DNA from 2 places in the Tsukamurella hominis genome. Region 1 is predicted to be linked to the other one. Evidence: riboswitches for the same ligand, from Rfam matches in the RefSeq annotation. Region 1 holds a riboswitch; the other holds the start of a gene.
What was found. Region 1 has a riboswitch for S-adenosylmethionine ahead of metX (homoserine O-acetyltransferase MetX). Riboswitches for the same ligand answer to the same signal wherever they lie in the genome.
Positions count from the first base shown of each region.

Region 2: linked by a shared signal. The riboswitch ahead of ACM9LD_RS23835 (aminotransferase class V-fold PLP-dependent enzyme) and the one ahead of metX (homoserine O-acetyltransferase MetX) in region 1 are both predicted to bind S-adenosylmethionine.

Region 1 is NZ_CBCRZG010000001.1:78,311-85,703, forward strand. It holds gene ACM9LD_RS00360 (HdeD family acid-resistance protein) at 1-276, opposite strand, end outside; gene ACM9LD_RS00365 (bifunctional methylenetetrahydrofolate dehydrogenase/methenyltetrahydrofolate cyclohydrolase) at 364-1,230, shown strand; gene ACM9LD_RS00370 (DUF3017 domain-containing protein) at 1,230-1,541, shown strand; gene ACM9LD_RS00375 (hypothetical protein) at 1,651-3,063, shown strand; gene metX (homoserine O-acetyltransferase MetX) at 3,085-4,233, opposite strand; SAM riboswitch class IV at 4,243-4,360, opposite strand; gene ACM9LD_RS00385 (MFS transporter) at 4,489-5,634, shown strand; gene ACM9LD_RS00390 (guanyl-specific ribonuclease) at 5,646-6,083, shown strand; gene ACM9LD_RS00395 (barstar family protein) at 6,080-6,511, shown strand; gene ACM9LD_RS00400 (exodeoxyribonuclease III) at 6,508-7,314, shown strand; gene trpS (tryptophan--tRNA ligase) at 7,388-7,393, shown strand, end outside.
Region 2 is NZ_CBCRZG010000033.1:14,041-21,433, forward strand. It holds gene ACM9LD_RS23805 (hypothetical protein) at 1-54, opposite strand, end outside; gene ACM9LD_RS23810 (tRNA-guanine transglycosylase) at 90-1,430, opposite strand; partial or broken gene ACM9LD_RS23815 (MDR family MFS transporter) at 1,494-3,152, opposite strand; gene ACM9LD_RS23820 (MarR family winged helix-turn-helix transcriptional regulator) at 3,149-3,625, opposite strand; gene ACM9LD_RS23825 (YbaK/EbsC family protein) at 3,730-4,212, opposite strand; gene ACM9LD_RS23830 (hypothetical protein) at 4,236-4,622, opposite strand; gene ACM9LD_RS23835 (aminotransferase class V-fold PLP-dependent enzyme) at 4,637-5,920, opposite strand; SAM riboswitch class IV at 5,974-6,085, opposite strand; gene ACM9LD_RS23840 (HAD-IIA family hydrolase) at 6,170-6,955, shown strand; gene ACM9LD_RS23845 (RtcB family protein) at 6,978-7,393, opposite strand, start outside.

The DNA.
Region 1 (7,393 bases):
GAAGCAGGAGACGCCGAGGACGAGCGCGAGCGCACCGCTGATCACGGTCAGCACGCGGTGCTGCGTCTCGCCGAGCAGGCCGGCGATCACCTGGAACGCGCCGGTCAGGAGGAGGAAGACACCGAACAGGATGCCCACGACCAGGGTGGTGGGTCCGGGCCACACCGCGATGATGACGCCCAGGACGATGGACAGCACGCCCAGCGCGAGGATGGCCTGCCACGTCGACTTGACGCTCTGCTGGATGCCCTGCTGGAGGGGATTCTGATGAGTCATGGCCTCAGTATCTGTTGGATCGCGAACGAAAGCGACTCGAACCGGTGGAAATCGTCGCGCTGATCCCAGGGCGATAGGATGTGGGCCGTGACGGCGCTTGTACTGGACGGTAAGAAGACCCGCGACGAACTCTTCGAGAGCTTCCGTGAGCGCGTGACCGCGCTGCGGGCCCGCGGGGTGGTCCCCGGGCTCGGGACCGTGCTGGTCGGCGACGATCCCGGCTCTCACTCGTACGTCAAGGGCAAGCACGCCGACTGCGCGAAGGTCGGCATCGAGTCGATCCGCCGCGATCTGCCGGCGGAGATCTCGCAGGCCGAGCTCGAGGCCGTCATCGACGAGCTCAACGCGGATCCCGCGTGCACCGGCTACATCGTGCAGCTCCCGCTCCCGAAGCACATCGACGAGAACTCGATCCTCGAGCGGATCGACCCCGCGAAGGACGCCGACGGCCTGCACCCGACCAACCTGGGCCGCCTCGTGCTCGGCGCCGACGGCCCGCTGCCCTGCACGCCGCACGGCATCGTGCACCTGCTGCGCCGCTACGACGTCCCGCTCGACGGCGCGAACGTCGTGGTCATCGGGCGCGGCGTCACGGTCGGGCGGCCGATCGGCCTCCTGCTCACCCGGCGCTCCGAGAACGCCACGGTCACGCTGTGCCACACCGGCACTCGGGATCTGGCCGCGGAGGTGCGCCGCGCCGACATCGTGATCGCCGCCGCCGGCGTGCCCGGCCTCATCACCGCCGACATGGTCAAGCCCGGCGCCGCCGTGCTCGACGTGGGCGTCAGCCGCACCGAGGACGGCCTGCGCGGCGACGTCGCCCCCGACGTCGCCGAGGTCGCCGGTCACCTCTCGCCGAACCCCGGTGGCGTCGGCCCGCTCACCCGGGCCTTCCTGCTGGGGAACGTGATCGACGCCGCGGAGCGTGACCTCGCGCGTTCGGACGAGGCCTAGTGGCCGAACCCGCGGTCGAGCAGTACCGGCGCGCCCGCGTGGTGCGCGCGGTGATCGCGAACGCGGGGTACGTCGCCGTGGTCGGAGTCCTGACCGCGGGAATGGTCCTGGTCGGGCTGGAGTACTGGCGCCGCGGCCTGTACCTCTTCGGGGCGGGCACGGGTCTCGCCGCGATCCTCCGGGCCACTCTGCCCGAGCGGAGGCAGGGCCTCCTCCGGGTGCGGAGCAGGTGGTTCGACGTGACGGTGCTCGCGCTGGCGGCGGCGGCGATCCTGTTCACCTCGTACGGGATCAAGGCGCTCGGTACGTAGTCAACCCACATACTCGAAAGTCTGAATTTACATTCTTGTATGTAACGTTTAGGCATCGGGTACGATGTGCGCAGGTAACGGTTCGTCGAGCGATCCGATCGGAGGTGCCATGCGGATCTCGTCCTTCGGTGCCTCCGTCGGCTCCGGACCCGTGCACTGCGTGCTCCTCGACATCGAGGACGGCCACGTGGTCGGCCGCGAGGCGCGCACCATCGATCCCGGCCCGTACCGCCTCGGGCGCCGCGGCAACCTGCTGTCCTCGGGCTTCGACCTCCTCGCCGGCCACGCGGAGCGCGGTGTCGATGCGTCCGCGGTCACCGTCCGTTCGCGGCGCGATCTGCTCTCCGTTCGCCTGGGCGCGCGCGGCGGCGTCCGCGCGGCCGGCATCGTCCGCGACGCCGACGCCGTCCTGCGGGGGCTCGGCGAACGGGGCTCCATCGCCCGCTACGAGTCGGCGCTCGTCGTCGATCTCAGCTCCGACGGGACCCGCCTGTACACCGTGCGCGACGGCGCCGTCGTCGCCGAGCGCCGGACCCGCGCGGTCGTGCTCGACGGTGCCGGCGCAGCGCTGACCGACGACGTTGCCGCGCTCGTGCGTACCGCAGTGGCCGCCGCTTCCGCCGTTCCCGAGGCCCTGGCGCTCGTCGGCTCCGGCGCGATGAACGTCGTTGTGCGGGAAGCGATCGCCGGAATGGCTCGGGAATCCGGACTTGAACCGCTCCTCATCGACGAGCCCGAGACCATCACGGCGTCCGGTGCCGCGCTGATCGCGGCCGACCGCCGGGCTGCGGGCGCCGCGCCGTCGTCGCTGGTCGAGAGCGGCATCGGCGTCCTGGGCGGGCACAGCGTCCGCCTCACCGCGGCGATCCTGCCGCTGCTCGTGGTCGCCGCGCTCACGGGTGCTGTGCTGGCCACGGGGTACGCGACCGGGATCATCGGCCCGGCCGCTCGCAGCACCGAGCAGGTCGTGCCCACGTCCTCGGACTCGGTGACCTCCGGGGAGGAGGAGTCCACGACCGAGGCGCGGATCACCAGCGTCACGTCGTCACTGCCGCCGGAGCGGCCGGTCGTCCCCACGACGGTGCCGCCCGAGCCGGGCCCCGGCGATGCGGTCACCCCGACGATGACCACCTTCGCGCCGCCGCCCGTGGTGCCCACGACGACGCGGCCGCCGATCCCGACGACGCCGACGGTCCCCCCGACCTCGCCGACCGGCACCCTGCCGACCACGATCCTGCCGACCATCCCGACCGACACCCCGACCGGCACCCCCTCCGGGACCACGGGGCCCGGAAAGCCGACCGAGGGCGCGGGCACGAACCCGCCCAGCCCGGACGCTTCGCTGCCCACGCCGGGCAACGGCCTCGTCGCCACCGGCGCCGGCGGCGCCCAGGGCGCGGGAGGATCCAGCTCGAATACGGTGAACACCGGAGCGGCGCAGTCGGATCCGTCCTCGGCGGAGGTGGCGCCGGTGCCGTCGACGGACGTCGCACCGCCGACGGTCACCGAGCCGGCTCCCTGACGGGAACCCCCGCTCGGAGGGTCAGCGGCGGGCGAACTCCAGAGTGCGGCGGAGCAGCGCCGCCACGGCGTCCATCTCGGTGAGGAAGCCGTCGTGCCCGTCGCGGGAATGCACGACCACCAGGTCACCGCTGCCGGGCAGCAGTTCCGCGAGCTCGCGCTGCAGCCGCAGGGGATAGAGGCGGTCGGAATCGATGCCACCCACCACGATCGGGACGCGGCAGCCGCGCAGGGCGGCCTCGACGCCGCCGCGACCGCGGCCCACGTCGTGGTGGTTGAGCACGTCGGTCAGCACCGCGTAGCTGCCCGCATCGAATCGGTTCACCAGCTTCTCGGCCTGATGCTCGAGGTAGGACGTCACGGCGTACCGCCCGCCCGCGCGGGGATCCTCGGCGCCCTGTGGCAGGTTCTCGAACCGGCTGTCCAGCTCGATCTCGGTGCGATAGGTCAGGTGCGCGATCCGGCGCGCGACGCCGAGTCCGGCGTCGGGATGCCTGCCGCTGGCGTGGTAGTCGCCGCCCTGCCAGGCCGGATCCGCCTTGATCGCGGCGATCTGCGTGGTCTGCGTGCCGATCTGGTCGGCCGTCGCGCGGGCGCCCACGGCGAGGACCAGCGCCGAGCGGAGGAAGTCGCCGTACATCAGAGCCCACTCGAGGGCCCGAGCGCCGCCCATCGACCCGCCCACGACCGACGCTATGTCGTGCACGTCCAACGCGCGCAGCAGCGCCGCCTCGGCCTCCACCTGGTCGCGGACCGTGATCACCGGGAAGCGGGAGCCGTACGGGCGACCGTCCGGCGCGATCGACGCGGGCCCCGTCGAACCCGAGCATCCGCCCAGGACGTTCGCGGAGACGACGCACCATTCGTCCGTGTCGACGGCGGCGCCGGGGCCGATCAGCCCGTCCCACCAGCCGGCCGAGCGGTGGTCGTCGTCCGCCGGGCCGGTGACGTGGGAGTCGCCCGTCAGGGCGTGGAGCGTCAGGAGCACGTTGTCGCGCGCCGCGTTGGGGGTGCCCCAGCGCTGGAAGGTCATCGTGACGTTCTCGAGGACCTCACCCGACTCGAGGACCAGGGGGCCGAGCGCGACCGACTGCAGCGCGCCGTCGGGAACCCGGGCCCAGTCGCCCGGGAGGCTGTCGGTGGGCCGGCCTGTGCGGGTGCTGATGGTCACCGAACCCTCTCCTCGCGCTTGCCACCCGGCGGGGGCCGCCGGGAAACCGGGTCATCACCCGGGGCACCCCACCGCGGTGGAGGGTTGCCGGTCAGCAAGCCGGGGCTGCGCGCTGACACTCATGACCTCTTCGCAGCATAACGGACCGGATTTCCGTGAACGAGGTCACAGCGGCGGCCGGGAAGCGTGGACGACGGCGAGGCGTTACAGGGTTCCGTGGAATCTTCTACCCGGACCAGGCTGGCGGTCGGCGCCATGGCGCTCGGCGGCTTCGGCATCGGCACCACCGAGTTCGCCGCGATGGGGCTGCTGCCCGACATCGCCGCCGATCTCGAGGTCACCGAGCCGGTCGCAGGGCACGTGATCTCGGCGTACGCGCTGGGCGTGGTGGTCGGCGCGCCCCTCATCGCGGCGGCCTTCGCGCGGGTGCCGCGCCGGGTGCTCCTCATCGGCCTGATGATCGCGTTCGCCGTGGGCAACGCGCTCTCGGTCTTCGCGCCGACCTACGGGACGCTGATGGCGGCGCGCTTCGTCGCCGGGCTCCCGCACGGCGCGTTCTTCGGCGTGGCCGCGCTGGTCGCGGCGCATCTCGCCGGCCCCGCGGAGCGCGGTCGCGCCGTCGGACAGGTACTCATGGGGCTCTCGGTCGCCAACGTGATCGGCGTGCCGGTGGTGACCTGGCTGGGCACCGCCCTGAGCTGGCGGTACGCCATGGGCGTCGTGGTGGTGATCGGCGCCGTCACCGTGGCGGCGCTACTGGCCTTCCTGCCGTCGGTGCAGATCCCCGTGACCAACCCGCTGACCGAGCTGGGCGCGCTCGCGCGTCCGCAGGTGTGGTTCGCGCTGCTCACCGGCGTCGTCGGCTTCGGCGGCATGTTCGCCGTGTACACCTACATCTCCACCACCTTGACCTCTGTCTCGGGCCTGAGCGCGGCCTCGGTGCCGGCGGTCCTGGCGGCCTACGGCGTCGGCATGGTGATCGGCAACGCCGTGGGCGGGCGCGCCGCCGACGGCTCGGTGACCCGGTCGATCGCCGTCGCACTGGCCGCGCTCGCCGTGCTGCAGGCGCTCTTCTCGGTCTTCGCGCCGCAGCCCTTCGCCGCGGTCACGCTCTTCTTCCTCATCGGCCTCACGGCCTCGGCACTCGTGCCCGCGCTGCAGACCCGCCTGATGGACGTGGCGGGCGAGGCGCAGACCCTGGCCGCGACGCTCAACCACTCCGCCCTCAACATCGCGAACGCGCTCGGCGCCCTGCTCGGCGGCGCCGTCATCGCGGCGGGCGGCGGGTACACCGCGCCCGCGCTGGCGGGCAGCGCCCTGGCGCTGGCCGGGCTGGTGGTCTTCGGGATCGGGATGCTGCTCGCGCGGCGGACCGCGGAACCTGTCGGTGCCCCTCGGTAGGGTCTTGGGCTATGCGAAGGATTGTCGCGCTGTGCGCGATCGCGCTCCTCACCGTGTTCGGGGTCGCGGCGTGCGGAAAGTCGCCCGCCGAGCCGTCCGCCACGGCGAAACCCGCGATCACGTCCGCCGCCACGAAGGGCTCCGCGAGCGCCACGGCACCGTCGAACTCCGCGGTGCCCGCGCGCGTGCTCGCGACGCTCGCCCGGATCGACGCGGGCACGTGGCCGCCGAAGGACGGCTCGGGCACCCAGGGCGGCCGCAACTTCGGCAACTTCGAGAAGCGCCTCCCCGCGACCGATAAGCAGGGCAAGCGCGCGAAGTACACGGAGTGGGACGTCAACGTGAAGAAGTCCGGCCGCGGCCGCGACGCCGAGCGCATCATCACCGGGGCCGACGGCGGCGCCTGGTACACCCTGGACCACTACGAGACCTTCACGAGGATCCGATGAGCACCCTCCCGCAGTTCCTCACCTCCGGCGCCGGCGCCGCGCTGACCGGCACCGACCTGGACGCCCTCAAGCGCCGCGAGCGCCCACGGGTGCTGGTCGCCCGCGGCAGCCGCATGCGCACCAAGGCCGCGCTGCTCGACGAGGTCTCCGCCGCGCTGCAGTTCCCGCTCGACTTCGGTGCCAACTGGGATGCCCTCGCCGACAGCTTGGGCGATCTCGACTGGCTCGGCGGTCCGGCGGCGGTCGTGCTCGGCGTCGCCGAGGCCGAGCAGGTGCTCGCCGACGAGGCCGGCTCCCTGGCCACGTTCGTCGCGGTGCTCGCCGACCGGGAGGTGCAGGTGCTGCTGTCCGTGTCCGACGGTGCCGATGTGCCGCGGGTGCGCTCCGCCTGGGCCGCGGCCGGCCTGACCGTGGAGGCGCTCGCATGATCATCACGTCGATCAACGTCAACGGCATCCGCGCCGCGGTGAAGCAGCGCTCCGAGGAGAACCTCGGCATGCTGCCCTGGCTCCGCGAGACGAAGGCGGAGGTGGTGCCGCTGCAGGAGGTGCGCGCCACCCACAAGCAGACGCTCACGGCGCTCGCGCCCGCCCTCGAGGAGGGCTGGCACCTCGCGGCCGCGGAGTCCTCGACCGCGGGCCGCAACGGCGTCGCCGTGCTGTCGCGGCGCGAGGCGGACGCGGTGCGCGTCGGCTTCGGCAGCGAGGAGTTCGACCACACCGGCCGGTACCTCGAGGCCGACTTCGACGGGCTGACCGTCGGCTCGCTGTACCTCCCGTCGGGCGACGTGGGGACCGAGCGGCAGGACGAGAAGGACCGCTTCCGCGCGGAGTTCGGCGCCTACCTGGCGAAGCTGGGCCGGCGGCGCCGCGAGGTGCTGGTGTGCGGCGACTGGAACATCGGCCACACCGAGCTGGACATCAAGAACTGGAAGGGCAACGTCAAGAACTCGGGCTTCCTGCCCGAGGAGCGGGCCTGGATGAGCGAGTACATCGGCGAGGGCCGCGCCTTCAAGGACGTCGTGCGCGAGCTGCACCCGGGCGAGCCCGGGCCGTACGCCTGGTGGTCCTGGCGGGGCAAGGCCTTCGACAACGACTCCGGCTGGCGCATCGACCTGCAGATCGCCAACAACGCGCTGGCGAAGCGGGCCGTGTCCGCCCGGGTCGAGCGGGCCGAGGCCTACAACCTGCGCTGGTCCGACCACGCCCCGGTCACGGTCGAGTACGGCTGATCGCGGGCCGACGGCACCGTCGGACCGAATACTGAGGAGACCCGCGGAACCGCGGTCGATAGACTCGTTCCTCGTGACG
Region 2 (7,393 bases), on a different contig from region 1:
CGCGGCGAGCGCCGCGAGGATGCCGGGGGAACGGGTCGGGTCACTGCGGCGCAACGGCTTTCTCCTGCCGATCGGGGTAGCGGATCGGGCTAGACCTTACCGAACCGCCGCAGGAACGACGCGGTGAAGGCCGGGTAACCCCCGTCGCGGATCGCGCGGCGCGCGGCCGCGGCGAGGGACACGAAGAAGTGCTCGTTGTGCAGGGTGCACAGCGTCACGGCGAGCCCCTCGTTCGCGGCGAAGAGGTGGTGCACGTAGGCGCGGGTGAAGGCGTCGGTCCGGTTGGGCCCGCCCGGGCGCCCCTCGGCGGGATCGAGCGGCCGGAAGTCCGCGCGCAGCGCGGGATCGGTGACGTCGAGGACGCCCGTCGAGGTGTAGACGCGGCCCTCCGCGCCGGCCCGCGCGGGCTCGGTGCCGTCGAGCAGGTCGACGCCCGCCTCGATCGCGGCCAGGAGGTCCGCCGGGCCGGTGATGCCGCCGAGGTAGCGCGGACGGTCCCTCTCCAGTTCGCCGACGACGGCGCGCAGCAGCGCGGTCTCGTGGGCGGGGGCACCGACGCCCTCGATCCGGTAGCCGCCGAAGCCCAGTCCGCCGGCCCGACGGTCCTCGTCCGCGAGCCTGCGCAGCGCGCGGGCCGCGGACCGTCGACGCTCGGGGTCCGCGCCGCCGGTCACCACGGCCCACAGCGAGAGGGCGTCGTGCCGGTCGGCGGTCTGCCAGGCGTGCTCGGCGAGCGCCCGGCGGGCCCAGCGCTCGGTGCGCGCGGGATCCTCCGCGTCCGCGAGGGCGAAGGCGACGTCGAAGCCCATGCGGTGCGCGAGGCGCACCGTCTCCTCGGGGTCCCAGCGGTGCGGCGAGCCGTCGAGGCGGCCGCGGAAGGCGATGCCCTCGTCGGTGATCCGCGTCTTGCGCTGCTCCGCGACGGCGGCGACGCCGGTGTCGGCGATCGTGGGCGCCGCCCAGGCCATGGCTGCGCCGATGCCGCCGGCGCCCTCGATGACGTCGACGCCGGGCTGCAGGTACAGCTCGTGCAGGTCGACGGTCAGCGCCGCGGCGCCGAGATCGGTCAGCTCGCGCGGGGTGAGGCCGGCGATCGCGCCGCGGCTCGCCACCGGCACGTAGGCGGGCGTGGCGATCTCGCCGCGGGGCAGCACCATCCGGCCCGACCGGGCCCCGCCGGGACCGGTGGCTTCGACGGCGAACCGGACGGGGTCGGTGGTGCCGGAGGCGCGCAGCCGGGTGTTGCCGGCGATCGCCCGGTAGCCGGTGCGCAGCTCTGCGAGTTCGGCGGCGAGCGAGGCGTTCTGGGCCCGGAGCTCGTCGATCTCGGAGCGCGAGGCCGCGGCCTGCTCGGGGGTCGGCGTGGGCGTGGGGACGGGGCCGGTGGGCGGTTCGGTCACGATGTCCTCCGTCGCTGCTGTGCCCGCCACGGATGCCGCGGCGGCGCTGATCTCCGCGGTCTCGATGCTGTCAGGCGTCGCGGCGGCGCCGGACTCCGGGGTGGTCGCCTCGATGGCCGGCGCGGTGCGCAGGGGCACGGCCTTCCAGAACAGGACGAGGACGAGCCCGATCGCGGCCAGCACGGTGACGGCGAGGAAGACGACGTCCATGGAATCGGCGAACCCCGCCTTGAGCGGGTGGACGAGGGTGTCGGGCAGCTTCTGCAGTGCGGAGGTGTCCGACATGACGTCGCTGACGGCGCTGGAATCGCCGTGCACGAGCTTGGCGGCGAAGTCCTGCGCGGCCGGGCCGTCGTGGCCGGCGGCGGCGCGCTGGACGGCAGCCGTGTACTCCGGGTCCGCGGCCGCATCGGTCATGCGGCTGCTCATCTTGTGCGGCATCTGCGAGAACAGCACCGAGAGGAAGACCGCGACGCCGAGCGTGCCGCCGATCTGGCGGAAGAACGTGGCGGCGGCGGTCGAGACGCCCATGTCGCGCGGCGGCAGGATGTTCTGCAGCGCCAGGGTGAGCGGCTGCATCAGGTTGCCGAGGCCGAAGCCGATCACGGCCGCCCCCGCCATGACGTAGCCGATCTGCACGTCGGCGCTGATGTAGTGCATGCCGAACATGCCCGCGGTGAGCAGCACCGCGCCGATGATCGGGAAGACGCGGTAGCGGCCGGTGCGGGAGATCATCTGGCCGGCCAGGATCGAGCCGAGCATGAGGCCCGCGACCATGGGCAGCATGAGGAAGCCCGCCTTCGTCGGGCTGGCGCCGCGGACCACCTGGAAGTACTGGGGCAGCAGCGAGATGCCGCCGAACATCGCGGCGCCCACGACCATCGAGATGAGCACGCCCTGCGCGAAGATGACGTTCCTGAAGATGCGCAGCGGGATGATCGCGTCCTCGCCCATGTACTTCTCGATGGCGATGAACGCGAGGACGCCGGCGGCGCCGATGCCGTAACAGATCAGCGTCTTGCTGGAGCCCCAGCCCCATTCCTGGCCCTGCTCGGCGACGATGAGCAGCGGGACCAGGCCGACGGACAGCGCCACCGCGCCGAACCAGTCGATGCGGACGCCTTCGCGGCGGGTGTGCGGCAGGCGCAGCACGCGGGAGACGACGGCCAGCGCGACGATGCCGATCGGCACGTTCACCAGGAAGACCCAGCGCCAGCCGGAAATGCCGAGGATGCTGTCGGCGCCCGAGAAGAGGCCGCCGAGCACGGGGCCGAGCACCGAACTGGTACCGAACACGGCGAGGAAGTAGCCCTGGTACTTGGCGCGCTCGCGGGGCGGCACGATGTCGCCGATGATGGTGAGCGCCAGCGACATCAGGCCGCCGGCGCCGAGGCCCTGCACCGCGCGGAAGGCGGCCAGCTCGTACATCGACGTGGCCGTGCTGCACAGCAGGGAGCCGATCACGAAGACCGTGATGGCGAACATGAAGAAGGGCTTGCGACCGTAGATGTCCGACAGCTTGCCGTACAGCGGGGTGACGATCGTCGAGGTGATGAGGTACGCCGTGGTGACCCACGCCTGCAGCTTGTAGCCGTTGAGATCGTCAGCGATGGTCCGGATCGCCGTGGAGACGATCGTCTGGTCGAGCGCGGCGAGGAACATGCCGGTCATGAGGCCCGACAGGATGTAGAGGATCTGCTTGTGCGTGAGGCCCGCGCCCGCGGTCTCCTGCTCCGCCGCCGCGGCGGTCACTCGCCTTCCCGCATCAGCTTGAGGGCCTGCTCGAACTGCACCAGCGCCCGGTTCCCGAGCGTCACGAACTGGTCGATCTCCTCGTCTGTCCACTCCTCCATGAGGGGCCGGAGCTTCTCGTTGCGCTGCTGCCGGATGAACTCGACCTTGGCCTCCCCCGCCTCCGTCGCGGAGACGAGCGCCGCCCGGCGGTCCGAGGGGTCGGCGGTGCGCTCGGCGTAGCCCAGGTTGGTCAGGGTGGTCACGTACCGGCTCGCGGTGGACGGGTCCGTGTGGATCTGGTCCGCGAGCACGGACGAGCGCATGGGCCCGCCCTTCACCAGGGCGAAGAGCGCGGTGTACGCCGCCAGTTCGACGCCGTCCGGCGCGACCGCATGCCGCGTCATCACGGCGTGCCGCTCCTTGAGCCGGGTGAGCTCGGCGATCACGCCGACGATCCCCTCTATCCGGTCCGCACGTTCCTCGTCCGTCATCACGCCTCCGCAGGTCCCGTCCGCCCACGTCGCCGTGTTCGGACATGCAAAACTACGTGCAGCCTACAACTATTAGGACAACTAGTCGACTCGGGCGAACCGGCCTATGCCGCCGATGTCGTGACGATTCTGGCACCCGTGAGCGCCACGAGCGCGGCGAAGTCGGTGCGGAAGATCGTGTCGTGCGTCCCGGCCGCGGCGTACAGGTCCGGATAGTCGGCGAGCGACTCGTCGATGACGGTGACCACCGGGCGCGGATGCCCGACGGGCGAGACGCCGCCGATGACCTGGCCGGTCGCGGCGGCCACGTCGTCGGGCTTCGCGCGGGTGATCGCGCCGTAGCCGAGCCGATCGGCGAGCCCGGCGGTGTCCACCCGGTGCCGGCCGCTCGAGAGGACGAGCAGGGGCGCACCGTCGGCCAGGAAGACGAGGCTGTTGGCGATCGCGCCCACCTCGCACCCCAGCGCCGCCGCGGCCTCCGCGGCGGTCTTGGCACCGTCGGGCACGAGGCGCACGGTGTCCGGGTGCCCCGCGGCGGCCAGGGCAGCGCGGACGGTCTCGGTGCGGGCGGAGTACTGCTCGGTCACGCCGGTCAGTATGCCCGCCCGCGCTACGCGGCGAGCAGGGTGGCGATGAGGTCCTTGGTGCGCGCCCCGCCGACGGGGCGCAGCACGACGGCGTCGGCGACCTCGGCGGCGTAGACGTCCTCGATCAGGGACTTCAGGCCCGACGGGGTGCCGATGTACGTGATGCTCTGCGGCGCGGCGCCGCTCGGGGCGTAGCTGGCGCGGGCGTCGGCGGCGCGCTCGTCGATCACCACGTCGACCTCGAGCGCGACCGCACCCGGCTCCCGCCCGGCGCGCTCGGCCTCGGCGCGCAGGTAGCCGCGCTCCCGCTGCGCGATGCGCAGATCGGCGGCGCGCACCCGCGTCAGGTGCGAGGCCTCGGGCTCACCGTCGACGGTGACCACCAGTGCGGGGCGGGAGACGGTCGTCATGGATTCCTCCGGGTTCAGTTCGCTCGTGCGGACAGGTCTTCGAGGGCGCGCGCCAGGCGGCGCACGTCGTGCTCGCTCGTGCCGAGGCCGATGCTCGCGCGGACGGCGCCGTCGTAGCATCCCAATCGGTTAACGACGGGGTGGGCGCAGAACTTCCCGTCGCGCACGCCGATCCCGTGCTCGGACGAGAGGAACTCGGCGACCTCGCGGGGCGTGCGGCCGTCCACGGTGAAGGCGACGATGCCCACCCGCTCGGTGGAGTCGGCCCAGATCTTCAGCGTGCGGACACCGTCGACGCCCTCGAGCGAACGCAGCAGCAGGTCGGTGAGGAAGCGCTCGTGGCGCGCGATGGCGTCCTCGCCGAGGCGCTCGATGGCCTCGCAGGCGGCGGCGATGGCGACGGCGCCCAGGACGTTGGGCGAGCCGGCCTCGTGCCGCGCGGGGCCGGTGTGCCAGGCGACCTCGACGGACTTCGACACGGGCGTGCCGATCACCTCGTAGCTCGCGCCGCCGCCGCAGCGGACGGGCTCGGCCTCGTCGAACCAGTCGGCGCGGCCGACGAGCACGCCGGAGCCGAAGGGCGCGTACAGCTTGTGGCCGGAGAAGGCGAGGTAGTCGACTCCGCTCTCGCGCAGCGAGATCCGACGGTGCGGGACCAGCTGGGCACCGTCGACCGCGATGCGCGCGCCGTGCCGGTGGGCGAGCGCGGCGAGCCGGCGGATGGGCAGCACCTCGCCGGTGACGTTGGACGCGCCGGTCACGCTGACCAGGGCCGCGGGGCGGGCGCGGAGCTCCTTCTCGAGCACCTCGAGGGTGCCCTCGATCGACAGCGGAGCGGAGATCACACGGGCCCCGATCCGCTTCCACGGCAGCAGGTTCGCGTGATGCTCGCAATCGAGGACCACGACCTCGCCGGGCACGCAGCCCGCGAGCAGGTTGATCGAGTCGGTGGTGTTGCCGGTGAAGATCACGTGATCGTCGGCGCGGGCGCCCACGAACTCCGCGACGATCTCGCGGGCCCGCTCGTAGCGGGAGGTGGAGCGCTGCGAGAGGTAGCCAGCGCCGCGGTGCACGCTCGCGTACTCCCCCAGCGCCTCCTGGACCGCCTGCTGCACCTCGACGAGGGCCGGCGCGCTCGCGGCGTAGTCGAAGTTGGCGTAGCGGACCGTCGCGCCGTCGGTGAGCGGGGCGTACTCGTCGGCGCCGGTCACGGCGGCGAGGGGGCCCAGCGACAGCGGGGTGCTGCGGACGGTCGGGGTGAGGCAGACGGCGGTGCGCTCGGTGGTGGCGATGTTCATGAGAGATGTCCTTCGGTATGAGGACGCGCGGCACCCGTTTCCGACGTGCCGCGAATCCGCGCTTGCCGCACTCGTTCGGTGCGGCCAGGTCGTCACCCGGAGCACCCCACCGCGGAGGAGGGTTGCCGACCAGCGAGCCGGGGCTTGTCGCTGGCACTCATGACCTGCGTCGAGAATGCCCTGTCGCGCGGCCCGGCGTCAAGGTTCGAATCACGGCGAGGCCAAACCGCCGGGAGTACATTCGCGGGCATGAGCGAGTGGACGTACCTGATGGACATGGACGGGGTGCTGGTCCACGAGGAGCACCTGATCCCCGGCGCCGACGCCTTCATCGCGGAGCTGACGGCCGCCGGGACGCCGTTCATGGTGCTCACCAACAACTCGACGCGCACCCCGCGCGACCTGCGCGCCCGCCTGGTCGCCACGGGGCTCGACATCCCCGAGTCGCGGATCTGGACCTCCGCGCTCGCCACCGCGAAGTTCCTCCAGGACCAGCGGCCGAACGGCACCGCCTACGTGGTCGGCGAGTCGGGCCTGACGACGGCGCTGCACGACGCCGGTTACGTGCTCACCGACAACGATCCGGACTACGTGGTGCTCGGCGAGACCCGCACGTACTCGTTCGAGGCGATCACCACGGCGATCCGCCTGATCGACCGCGGCTCGCGCTTCATCGCGACGAACCCGGACCCGACGGGGCCGTCGCGCGACGGTCTGCTGCCGGCGACTGGCGCGGTCGCCGCGCTGATCCGCGAGGCCACGGGCCGCTCGCCCTACTACGTGGGCAAGCCGAACTCGCTGATGATGCGATCCGCCCTGCGCGCACTCGGTGCGCACTCCGCGGACACGCTGATGATCGGCGATCGGATGGATACCGACATCGTCTGCGGCCTGGAGGCGGGCCTGCGCACCATCCTCGTGCTCACCGGCATCTCCACCCGCGAGTCGGTCACCGCCTACCCGTACCGCCCCACCCGCACCATCGATTCCGTCGCCGACCTCGTCGGTCACACGGAGGACCCGTTCCCCGGCTGAGAGCACCCAGCCGGGGAACGAGTCACTGCCCCTTGACGTTGACGATCTGGCGCAGGACGGCACGGACCGTGACCAACTGCTCCGCGTCGGCCATCACCCGGTCGATCGGCTTGTAGGCCTGCGGGATCTCGTCGATGAAGTCGGGGCTGTCGCGGAACTCGATGCCCGCCATGGCCTCCCGCAGCTGCTCGTGCGTGAAGGCCCTACGCGCCGCGGACCGGGAGTACTCCCTGCCCGCGCCGTGCGGAGAGCTGTTCAGCGACGGGGCGAAGCCCTTGCCCTCGACGATGTAGGACGCGGTGCCCATCGAGCCCGGGATCAGGCCGAGCTTGCCCTCGGTGGCCTCGATCGCCCCCTTCCTCGACACCCACACCTCCTTGCCGAAGTGCTTCTCGCGCTTGGTGAAGTTGTGGTGGCAGTTGATCCGCTCCGCCTCCA